3 regions of the Pseudomonas sp. GNP014 genome follow, and region 2 is predicted to be linked to each of the others. Evidence: riboswitches for the same ligand, from Rfam matches in the RefSeq annotation. Region 2 holds a riboswitch; each other region holds the start of a gene.
What was found. Region 2 has a riboswitch for cobalamin ahead of cobW (cobalamin biosynthesis protein CobW). Riboswitches for the same ligand answer to the same signal wherever they lie in the genome.

Region 1: it holds a riboswitch for cobalamin, as region 2 does, so the genes downstream of both, cobO (cob(I)yrinic acid a,c-diamide adenosyltransferase) here and cobW (cobalamin biosynthesis protein CobW) in region 2, are expected to answer to the same signal.
Region 3: it holds a riboswitch for cobalamin, as region 2 does, so the genes downstream of both, ACXX9E_RS29815 (cob(I)yrinic acid a,c-diamide adenosyltransferase) here and cobW (cobalamin biosynthesis protein CobW) in region 2, are expected to answer to the same signal.

The regions. Positions count from the first base shown of each region.
Region 1 is NZ_JBTGUS010000001.1:3,086,633-3,089,902, forward strand. It holds gene ACXX9E_RS13905 (PQQ-dependent sugar dehydrogenase) at 1-468, opposite strand, end outside; gene ACXX9E_RS13910 (hypothetical protein) at 535-1,119, opposite strand; cobalamin riboswitch at 1,283-1,514, shown strand; gene cobO (cob(I)yrinic acid a,c-diamide adenosyltransferase) at 1,596-2,207, shown strand; gene ACXX9E_RS13920 (cobyrinic acid a,c-diamide synthase CobB) at 2,204-3,270, shown strand, end outside.
Region 2 is NZ_JBTGUS010000001.1:4,064,465-4,067,734, reverse strand. It holds gene cobN (cobaltochelatase subunit CobN) at 1-503, opposite strand, end outside; gene cobW (cobalamin biosynthesis protein CobW) at 507-1,580, opposite strand; cobalamin riboswitch at 1,681-1,890, opposite strand; cobalamin riboswitch at 2,641-2,862, shown strand; gene ACXX9E_RS18195 (CbtB domain-containing protein) at 2,983-3,180, shown strand; gene ACXX9E_RS18190 (CbtA family protein) at 3,192-3,270, shown strand, end outside.
Region 3 is NZ_JBTGUS010000019.1:33,219-36,488, reverse strand. It holds gene ACXX9E_RS29820 (hypothetical protein) at 131-259, opposite strand; partial or broken gene ACXX9E_RS29815 (cob(I)yrinic acid a,c-diamide adenosyltransferase) at 1,144-1,690, opposite strand; cobalamin riboswitch at 1,804-2,026, opposite strand; gene ACXX9E_RS29810 (hypothetical protein) at 2,225-2,470, shown strand; gene ACXX9E_RS29805 (hypothetical protein) at 3,168-3,270, shown strand, end outside.

The DNA.
Region 1 (3,270 bases), 980 kb from region 2:
GAACGGCGAGTTGAGGTTTTGCAAAAATACTGTGCGGGTCTCCGCTACGCCGTCGTGATCGGCATCGCGCAGCAGGGTGATACGGTTCGGGCTCGGCACGCCGGCACCGGCCTTGCCCATGACTTTTTTCATGACCCAGCCACGAATGCCGCTGCTGTCGTCCGGTTTCGGCGGGGCGTTGGTTTCCGCTACCAGCACGTCACCATTGGGTAGTACGTAAAGCCAGCGCGGATGATCGAGGCCTTCGGCAAACGCGGCCACTTGGGTGCCGGCCGCAGCGGTTGGTTTGCCGCCGGCGGGCCAGCCGACTGCCGGAGCGATGTTCACTGTCGGGATCAGGGTCTTGTTCGGTTCGGGCAGTTTCGGTGACGGGCCGGTGCCGTCGGAGACTTGCAGGCTAGAGGATTCACCGCAGGCGGTGAGCCCTCCGGCGAGGGCGATGACGAAAGCGAGTCGGGTTTTGCGCATTACTGATCTTCCCTATGAATGCATTCCTAATCATAGAGGAGCTGACGCGCCCGATGGTTCAACCGCTTAGCCACGGGCCTCTTTGAACAGCACGGCGATGCCCGGGTGATAGTTGCCGGCTTCGCTGCGCAGTTTTCGGTAGGCGTAAGGGAAGTACCAGGCGACCGCGCAGGTGTGTTCCTTTTGCAGATCGTCGACCATGTCCTGCAATTCTTCAGGGCTGGCGCTGTGCTGGGCCTTTTGCGGGGCGACGAACAGGCAGCCAAGCCGCAGATCACTGGCGTAGCTGATGCGTTTGGCGTCGCTGGTAATGTCCTGCAGGGCCTGGGTCAGGTTGAGGTTGTTGACCCGTGGCCAGCGCTGCGTGGCCTGAATGAAGGCGCGGTCGTCAGTCCCGGCGATAAACAGATCGGCGCGGGCGTTGCGCTCGCCATCCTCGTTCTGTTTGCGGGTGGGCGTCTGGCTGAGGGTCACCAGTTCGGCCATCCAGGCTGCCGCCGAGAGCAATCCGAGATTGGCGTTCTCGTCATGCCAGTAAGGCGTGTCGCTGTCGCCGCGCACGGCGTTGTAACGGTCGATACAGTCAAACCAGCGTTCAAGCACCGGGCGCAGGAATTCCAGGCGCGGGTTGCTGATGATCATGCCTTGCATCGTCATCATCCTTATTGTTGTGATGGGCTTTTCCGGGAAAAGCATGGCTCTTTGATATCACTTGTATCAGTGTGGCACAAGATTGGCGTCAGATAATTGATCGACGGCAGTTATTCGACCGATGTCCCCCTCTTTAATTGACGCTCCACCCCCAACCCTCTAACCTTCGCGGCTTGTTTCAGGTGCTCTGTGACACCCCGTCGACAGAGTGAAACAGGGAAGCCGGTGAGGGTTGTCTTCGCGCGAAGAGCCACCACAATCCCGGCGCTGCCCCCGCAACGGTAAATGAGTAAAAGCTGCGCCTTGAGCCACTGCCTCGACAGAAGCGGGAAGGCGCGCAGCCAGGCGCATCGCCGCTCATGAGCCCGGAGACCGGCCTGATCCATCCAGCGGCATCACGGTGGGCGATGCCAGGCTTTTTGCCGTCTATTCTTGTGCCTGCCCGCCGTTATTCAGCCTCAACGGAGAGCTCCCCCATGACTGATTCCCCCGAGCGTGATGAACGCCATCTGGCGCGCATGCAGCGCAAAAAAGCCGTGATCGACGAGCGCATCGCCAACTCGCCCGATGAGTGCGGTCTGGTGCTGGTGCTGACCGGCAACGGCAAAGGCAAAAGCAGTTCGGCGTTCGGCATGCTTGCCCGCGCGATGGGCCACGGCATGCAGTGCGGCGTGGTGCAGTTCATCAAGGGCCGTAACAGCACCGGCGAAGAGCTGTTTTTCCGCCGCTTCCCGGAGCAAGTGCGCTTTCATGTGATGGGCGAGGGTTTCACCTGGGAAACCCAGGATCGTCAGCGCGATATCGCCGCCGCCGAAGCGGCGTGGGAAGTGTCCCGCGAGCTGTTGCGCGATCCGTCGATCGGCCTGGTGGTGCTGGATGAATTGAACATCGCCCTCAAGCACGGCTACCTCGACCTCGATCGGGTACTGAGCGACTTGCAGGCGCGTCCGCCGATGCAGCACGTGGTCGTCACCGGCCGCGCAGCCAAGCCGGAAATGATCGAGATGGGTGACACCGTCACCGAAATGGGCATGCTCAAACATGCCTTCCAGGCCGGCATCAAAGCGCAGAAAGGCGTCGAACTTTGAATCAGCCACGTCACTGCCCGGCGGTGTTGATCGCTGCGCCGGCCTCCGGTCAGGGCAAGACTACCGTCACCGCTGCGCTGGCGCGTTTGCATCGCAATCAGGGGCGCAAGGTGCGCGTCTTCAAGTGCGGCCCGGACTTTCTCGATCCGATGATTCTCGAGCGCGCCAGCGGTGCGCCGGTGTATCAACTGGACATGTGGATGGTCGGCGAGCAGGACAGTCGGCGTTTGCTGTGGGAAGCGGCCGCCGAGGCCGATCTGATCCTGATCGAAGGTGTGATGGGCCTGTTCGACGGCACGCCATCAAGCGCCGATCTGGCGCGGCATTTCGGCGTGCCGGTACTTGGCGTGATCGACGGCACCGCGATGGCGCAGACTTTCGGTGCGTTGGCGCTGGGCCTGGCGAAGTATCAACCGGATCTACCGTTCGCTGGCGTGCTGGCCAACCGCGTCGGCACCTTGCGTCACGCGCAATTGCTCGAAGGCAGCCTCACTGAAGGCCTGCGCTGGTACGGCGCGCTTTCCCGCGAAACCGGAATCGAGTTGCCGAGCCGGCACCTCGGTCTGGTGCAGGCCAGTGAGCTCAATGACCTGGATCTGCGTCTCGACGCGGCCGCCGAAGCATTGGCCAGCAGTTGCGAGGTAGCGCTGCCACCGGCCGTGGAATTTGCCGCGCCTGAAGTCATCACCGCCGAACCATTGCTCGAAGGCGTGCGCATTGCCGTCGCCCGCGATGAAGCCTTTGCCTTTATCTACGGCGCCAGCCTCGACCTGTTGCGGGCGATGGGCGCCGAGTTGAGTTTTTTCTCGCCGATCCGCGACACGCAATTGCCCGAGGCCGACAGCCTGTATCTGCCTGGCGGTTACCCGGAACTGCACCACGCGGCGTTGTCGCAAAACACCGCAATGCTCGACGCGATCCGCGCGCACCATGCGGCCGGCAAGCCGTTGCTCGCCGAATGTGGCGGCATGCTCTATCTGCTTGATTCGTTGACCGATGTCGAAGGCCGCCGTGCCGAACTGCTCGGGCTGCTGCGCGGTGATGCGGTGATGCAAAAACGTCT
Region 2 (3,270 bases):
CCCCACGGGTAATCACGGGCGAGCCAGCGGTTGGCCAGGCAATGAAAGAAATCCAGCGCATTGCCCAGGCCACCCTGACGCAGGAATTGCCAGAGGCGGTCGCGATCTTCGGCGGGCACGGTGCTCAGGTCACTGAGCTCCGGGTCGGGGCGATCATCGCCCGGTACCAGAATCACCTGCACGCCGCGCTCCGACAGCTCGACCAGCCGCTCGACGCCGTAGCGCCAATAAGCGATGCCGCCGTGCAGCGAGATCAGAATCACCTTGGCGTGGCGTAACACCTCGTCGACGTACAGATCGACCGACGCGTGATTCTGCACCTGCATCGGGTTGGCCAGACGCAGGCTCGGGTAATCCTCGGGCAATTGCTGCGCGGCTTCGGCGAGCAGCGCCAGGCTGGAATCGCCGCTGCACAGGATCACCAGCTCGGCGGGGGTTTGGCCAAGGTCGGCAATGTTGTCATCCGACACGAAACCGCCGGGCTGGGTCCTGAGCAGGTGCATGGTTTAAACGCTGAGCGCGGCGCGCAGTTGCGCTTCGAGTTGTGCGGCGTCGAGTTCCTGACCGATCAACACCAGACGGGTGACGCGCGCTTCATCGGCGCCCCACTGACGGTCGAAATGCTTGTCGAAACGCGTGCCCACGCCTTGAATCAGCAGGCGCATTGGCTTGTTCGGAATGGCGGCGAAACCTTTGACACGCAGGATGCCGTGCTTGACCACCAGCTGCGTCAGGGCGTCGAGCAGCAGGCTTTCGTCGGCTTGCGGCAGTTCGATGGAGATCGAATCGAAGGCGTCGTGATCATGGTCATCGTGGTCGTCATCGCCTTCACCATGGTGGTGATCATGATGGCTGTGGCGGCTGTCGATGTGTTCTTCGGAACCGGCGCCGAGGCCGATCAGCACGTCCAGCGGCAGACGACCGTTGCTCGCTTCGATGATTTTCACCGCCGGCGGCAGTTCTTCGGCGACTTCAGCGCGTACACGCGCCAGATCTTCAGGGCTGGTCTGGTCGGCTTTGTTCAGAATGACGAGGTCAGCGCTGGCCAGTTGATCGGCGAACAGTTCGTGCAGCGGCGATTCATGATCGAGGTTCGGATCGAGTTTGCGCTGGGCATCGACCTGATCCGGGAACGCAGCGAAAGTGCCGGCGGCCACGGCCGGGCTGTCGACCACGGTGATCACCGCATCAACAGTGCAGGCGCTGCGGATTTCCGGCCACTGGAAAGCCTGCACCAGCGGTTTTGGCAGGGCCAGCCCGGAAGTTTCGATGAGGATATGGTCGAGATCGCCGCGACGGGCCACCAGTTCGCGCATCACCGGGAAGAACTCTTCCTGAACGGTGCAGCACAGGCAGCCATTGGCCAGTTCGTAGACCCGGCCGGTGGCTTCTTCTTCGGTGCAACCGATGGTGCATTGCTTGAGGATTTCGCCGTCGATGCCCAACTCGCCGAACTCGTTGACGATCACCGCGATACGACGGCCCTGGGCGTTGTCGAGCATGTGCCGCAGCAGCGTGGTTTTGCCCGAACCGAGGAAGCCGGTAACGATGGTGACGGGGAGTTTGGCCAGTGTTTTCATCGGTATGCCCTTTGGCAAATCGGCGGGCATACGGGACGAGAACCGGCAACGCGCATGCGCGCCGGAAGCGTTCGCCACCGGATCACCCCGCCCGGTTGTAGTGAGAATCTGTGACGAGGCAGGTCTCCTGGCTGACGGCGTTCAGGCTTGGCCTGGCATTCGCTGCGCCTTCCCGCTGGCTCTTTGATCGAGCTGGCAGTGGCGTGGCAGCGAACTTCACCGTTCACAGTTGCGGGGGCAGCCGCGGCTTTGACCGCGTTCCCTTCTTAGCTTCGGCATGTGCCGAAGAACCTCGAAAGCGCAAGGCTACGCATGGTGTGGGGATGGGTCAATGTTTGGATTGGGGGTGTATCCGTTTCTGCGGGTGTTGCTGATTAGGGTTCCGCCCTTACGGCGGGTCACTTTTTCCAGACGCCGAAAAAGTAACCAAAAAGGCTTTACCCTGACGTTCGGCCCTCGCCTAGGCTCGGGTCCCTTCGCTCCGGGATCTATCCGGGGGGCATCGCCTCCGGTTTGCTGCGCTGCACCTCCTCTCGATGTGTTTGGCTGCGCCAAACGGTCGCTACGCTCCCACCCCCGGCTAAATCCCTCCACTCAGCCTGCCGACGGGCGCTGAGATCAAAAGCGGTACTCGAGCTAACGCTCATTGTGTTGAGTGGTGAGAAGCAAGGGCTGTGTGCTGTGTGCTGTGGGCTGCCTTTGCTTTTCTGTGGGAGCTGGCTTGCCAGCGATAGCGGCCTGACAGCCGACCAAGCTCTCGCAGACTGCTCGCGATCCACCTGTAGGAGTAAGCCTGCTCGCGATGACGACCAGCCAGACGACCAACGTCTACCCGTTGACCTCAATCCCTGTGGGAGCTGGCTTGCCAGCGATGGCGGCCTGAAAGCCGACCAGGCTCTTGCAGACTGACGCCGGGGGCAGCCTTTTTGGTTATTTTTCGCTGGGCCGGCATTCCGGCGTCTGGAAAAAGTGACCCACCGTAAGGGCGGGAGCCCAATCAACAACACCCGCAGCAACGGATATGCCCATTCAATTGACTAAATTCCCCCCCACATGCTCTCCTACACAACTTGTTACGGGTGCCCTTCACAGGGTGAAACGGGAAACCGGTGAATCATGTGCTTTACTCAAAGCCATGTCAGTCCGGTGCTGCCCCCGCAACGGTAAGCGAGCGAAGTGTCAGATCCACTGTGTCCCTGCGGCATGGGAAGGTGACGCTTGCAAGTCGGCCTGACGCCAACCCCTCGTGAGCCCGGAGACCGGCCCGCAACACACAGCGCGCATTTGCGTCGCTGAACCTGACAACCCGCGGTGGGCGGGCGCTGTTCGAACCTCTGCGTGCCTGACTCGCAGGGGTTTTCATGCGCTCTATTCACCCGCTGACACTCCAGAGGGAAGCGCCATGTCGATCATCAGCAGCACCGCCAGCAACACAGACAAAATCGCCAGCACCGCCACACTGAGCCAACGCCTGATCGCGGCGTTCTTCACCTCGATCCTCGGTGCCGGCCTCGTCTACTTCGCCGGTTTTTCGCACATCGAAGCGGTGCACAACGCCGCTCACGATACCCGCCACAGCGCCGCGTTCCCGTGCCACTGAGACCTGCCGACATGATCAAGCGTATTGCGCAAACCGCAGGTTTTACCGGGCTGCTGGCCGCCCTGCTCCTGACGCTGCTGCAGAGCTTCT
Region 3 (3,270 bases), on a different contig from region 2:
CGCGTCCCGCCGTTCGGCTCAGCCACCGGCGATCGGTGTCGCGTCGTCGTCGAGCGATGATGATAGGTGTCGCCGCGCGACGAACCTTCCGGCCAGTTCCACCGCTTGCAGCACCAGTCCCGCCGGAGCATTACGTCACCACGTCGCCGCGCAGCAGCCAGCAGTTCGGCACGGCGGCCTTCGACATCGTCGGATCAGCAGGATCGGCATGCCGCCGCATTTCGGCGAGCAACGGCTGACCGCATGGTGCGCGGATCACATCAGCGTGCCATCTTCAACGACCTCATCTGGTGCCGGTTCCAGGTAACCACAGCGGTGCGGCTGTCGGCCTCGGCAATTGCGTGGCCGGGTGCGGCGAGACTTTGAACTCAGGCGCCCATCGCCGCAACAGGTGTCGAGGCTGGCGCCGTAGGATGGCGGACCAGCTTCGTCGGCGACGGCGATGCGCACGCCTTCGAGCAATGGTTCGGCGGTGATCGCTCAGCGCCAGCAATTCCCACGGCAGATGACAGCGCTACCTCGCAACTGCTGGCCAAATGCTTCGCACACATCAGAACACGGTCCAGGTCATTGGTCGCTGGCCTGCACCAGGTCAAGGTGCCGGCTCGGCAACTCGGTCCCGTTTCGCGGGAAAGCACGCCGTACCAGCGCCAGGCCTTCGGTAGAGGCTGCCTTCGAGCAATTGCACATAACGCAGGAGTTGCGACACCAGTTCGGCCAGCACGCAGCAACAGTAGATACAGTTGATACTTGGCCAGGCCCAGCGCAGCGCGCCGAAGGTCTGCGCCGTTGCGCAGTTTCGTCGATCACGCCAAGTACAACGATGCCGCGCGGTCGGCGCTTGATGGCGTGCCGTTGGATAAGTTTAGTCGCACCTTCGATCAGATCAATCGGCCTCGGCAAGGCTTCCACAGCGGAAGCGCAACTGTCCCTCTCGCCCGACCATCCACATGTCCAGTTGATCACCGGCGCACCATGACACACTGAGAATCATGGGATCAAGAAGTCCCAGGCCGCACTTGAAGACGCGCGCCTTGCGCCTGGTACGATGCAGAACGCGCGGCGCAGCAGTGACGGTTGGTCTTTGCCTGACCCGGAGCCGCGCAGCGATCGACGCCGCCGGGCAGTGACATGGCTCGTTCGAAGTTCGACGCCTTTCTGCGCTTTGATGCCGCCCTCGAAGGCATGTTTGACATGCCCATTTCGGTGACGTGTCACCCATGATCATTTGCTCACCACTGGCTCGGCGAGGTGACCACATGCTGCGTTCTGGCGGACACGCCCTGCAGTTCGCTCAGTACCCGATCGAGGTCGAGGTTGGCCGTGCTTGAGGGCGATGTTCGATTCATCCGCCGCGCCACCAGGCCGATCAACGGATCGCGCAACGGCTGGCGAACCTTCCAGCACCGCTTCGGCGGCACGATATCACGCTGACGATAGGTTTCCATGAAGACCCTCGCCCGTGCGCGTGAAAGCCCGCCACTTGCTCAGGAAGCGGCGAAAAACATCTTCGCAGTACTATTTCGCCCTGATGAACTGCGCCACGCCGCACTGCATGCCATCGCCCATCAGCAGCATGCCGAACGCCGAACTGCTTTTGCCTTGCCGTTTGCCGGTCAGCAGGCCGGCGCCCAGACCGCGCTTCATCAGGCGCCGAGCGATCAGCTCGTCGATCACAGCTTCGCTGCATGCGCGCCAGATGACGTTCATCACCTCAGGGAATTCGTGGTGGGGGAGCTTCCCGTTCAGGCTGAATACGGCGCAGGCGCGGATGACGGCGAAAGGCCTGGCATCGCCACGTCGATGCGCTCGATGGATCAGGCCGGTCTCCGGGCTCATGAGCAGCGATGCGCCTCGCTCACGCCTTCCCGCTCTGTGGAGGCAGTGGCTCAGAGGCGCAGCTTGCTCATTGCCGTTCCGGGGCAGCACGGGATTATGATGAGCTCTTCGCACGAAGACAGATTCACCGGCTTCCCTGTTGGCTCTGTGGACGGGGTCACAAGCACCTGGAACGACCACGAAGGGTTAAAAGATTGGGGTGGAGCATACAATTAAAGGGGACATGGATCGAATGACTGATGATGGATCTCTGACACCAATATGTGCACACTGATACAAGTGGTATCGAAGAGCCATGCTTTCCCCGGAAAAGCCATCGCCGACGATCGATGATGACAATCCAGAGGCATGATCATCAGCGACCCGCGCCCTGGAATCCTGGCCCGTGCTTGAACACTCGTTCGACTGTCTCGACCGTTCCGACGCCATCACGGACAGCGAGCACGCCTTACTCGAGCGTGACGGAGACACCGATCTTCGAGTTGCTCAGCGAGCAGCCTTCGATAGCGACATCATTTTGCTGGCCGCACCCCCAGCCGGCGAACGGCAGCAGGATCGCAGCGCCAACACCGTCGCCGATCTGTTTATAGCGGGACTAACGGTCGCCTTCATCACTGCCACGCGGCGCTGACCACGGGTCGACAACCTCGACCTGGTCGCCCAGGCCCTGCAGGACATTGCCAGCGACGCCAGACGCATCGGCTTCGCCGTGATCTGCGCGGCTTCGGCTCCCTGTTCGTCGCCCCGCAGAAGGCCGGCGCCGGCGCCAGCCCCTGAAGAGTGCAGGAGGCATGGTCGACGATCTACAACGCAGAACCTTCACCTCGCGTCGCCTCGTACTTGCCAGCGCCTACCGGAAGCTGCGCAGCGAAGCCAGCGAGTTCTGGCCCAGGGCGTCGCCGTGCTGTTCAAGGGCCCATGACTACCTCCAGTTGAACCATCGAGCGCGTCAGCTCCTCTATGATTCAGAATGCGTTCATCAGGAGGTCGGTAATCACGAGACCCGACTCGCTTTCGTCATCGCCCTGGCCGGAGGGCTCACCGCCCTGCGGTGAATCCTGTCACCTGCGAGTCTTCCGACGGCACCGGCCCCATCACCGGAACTACCCCGACCGAACAAGCCCTGATCCCGACAGTGAACATCGCTCCGGCGGTCAGCTGGCCCGCCGGCGGCAAACAGTCCCGCTGCAGGCCGGCGCCCAGTGGCCGCGTTGCCGAAGGCCTCGATGATCCCGCGCTGGCTTTACGTGCCCAGATGGTGACGTGCTGGTCGCCGAAGCCGACGCCGGCCGAAGCCGGACGACAGCGGCGGCGTCGTTGGCTGGGTCATGAAGAAGGTCATGGGCAAGGCCGGTGCCGGCATTGCCGAGCCGAACCAGCGTGTCACCCTGCTGCGCAATGCCGATCACGACGGCGTAGCGGAGACCCGCA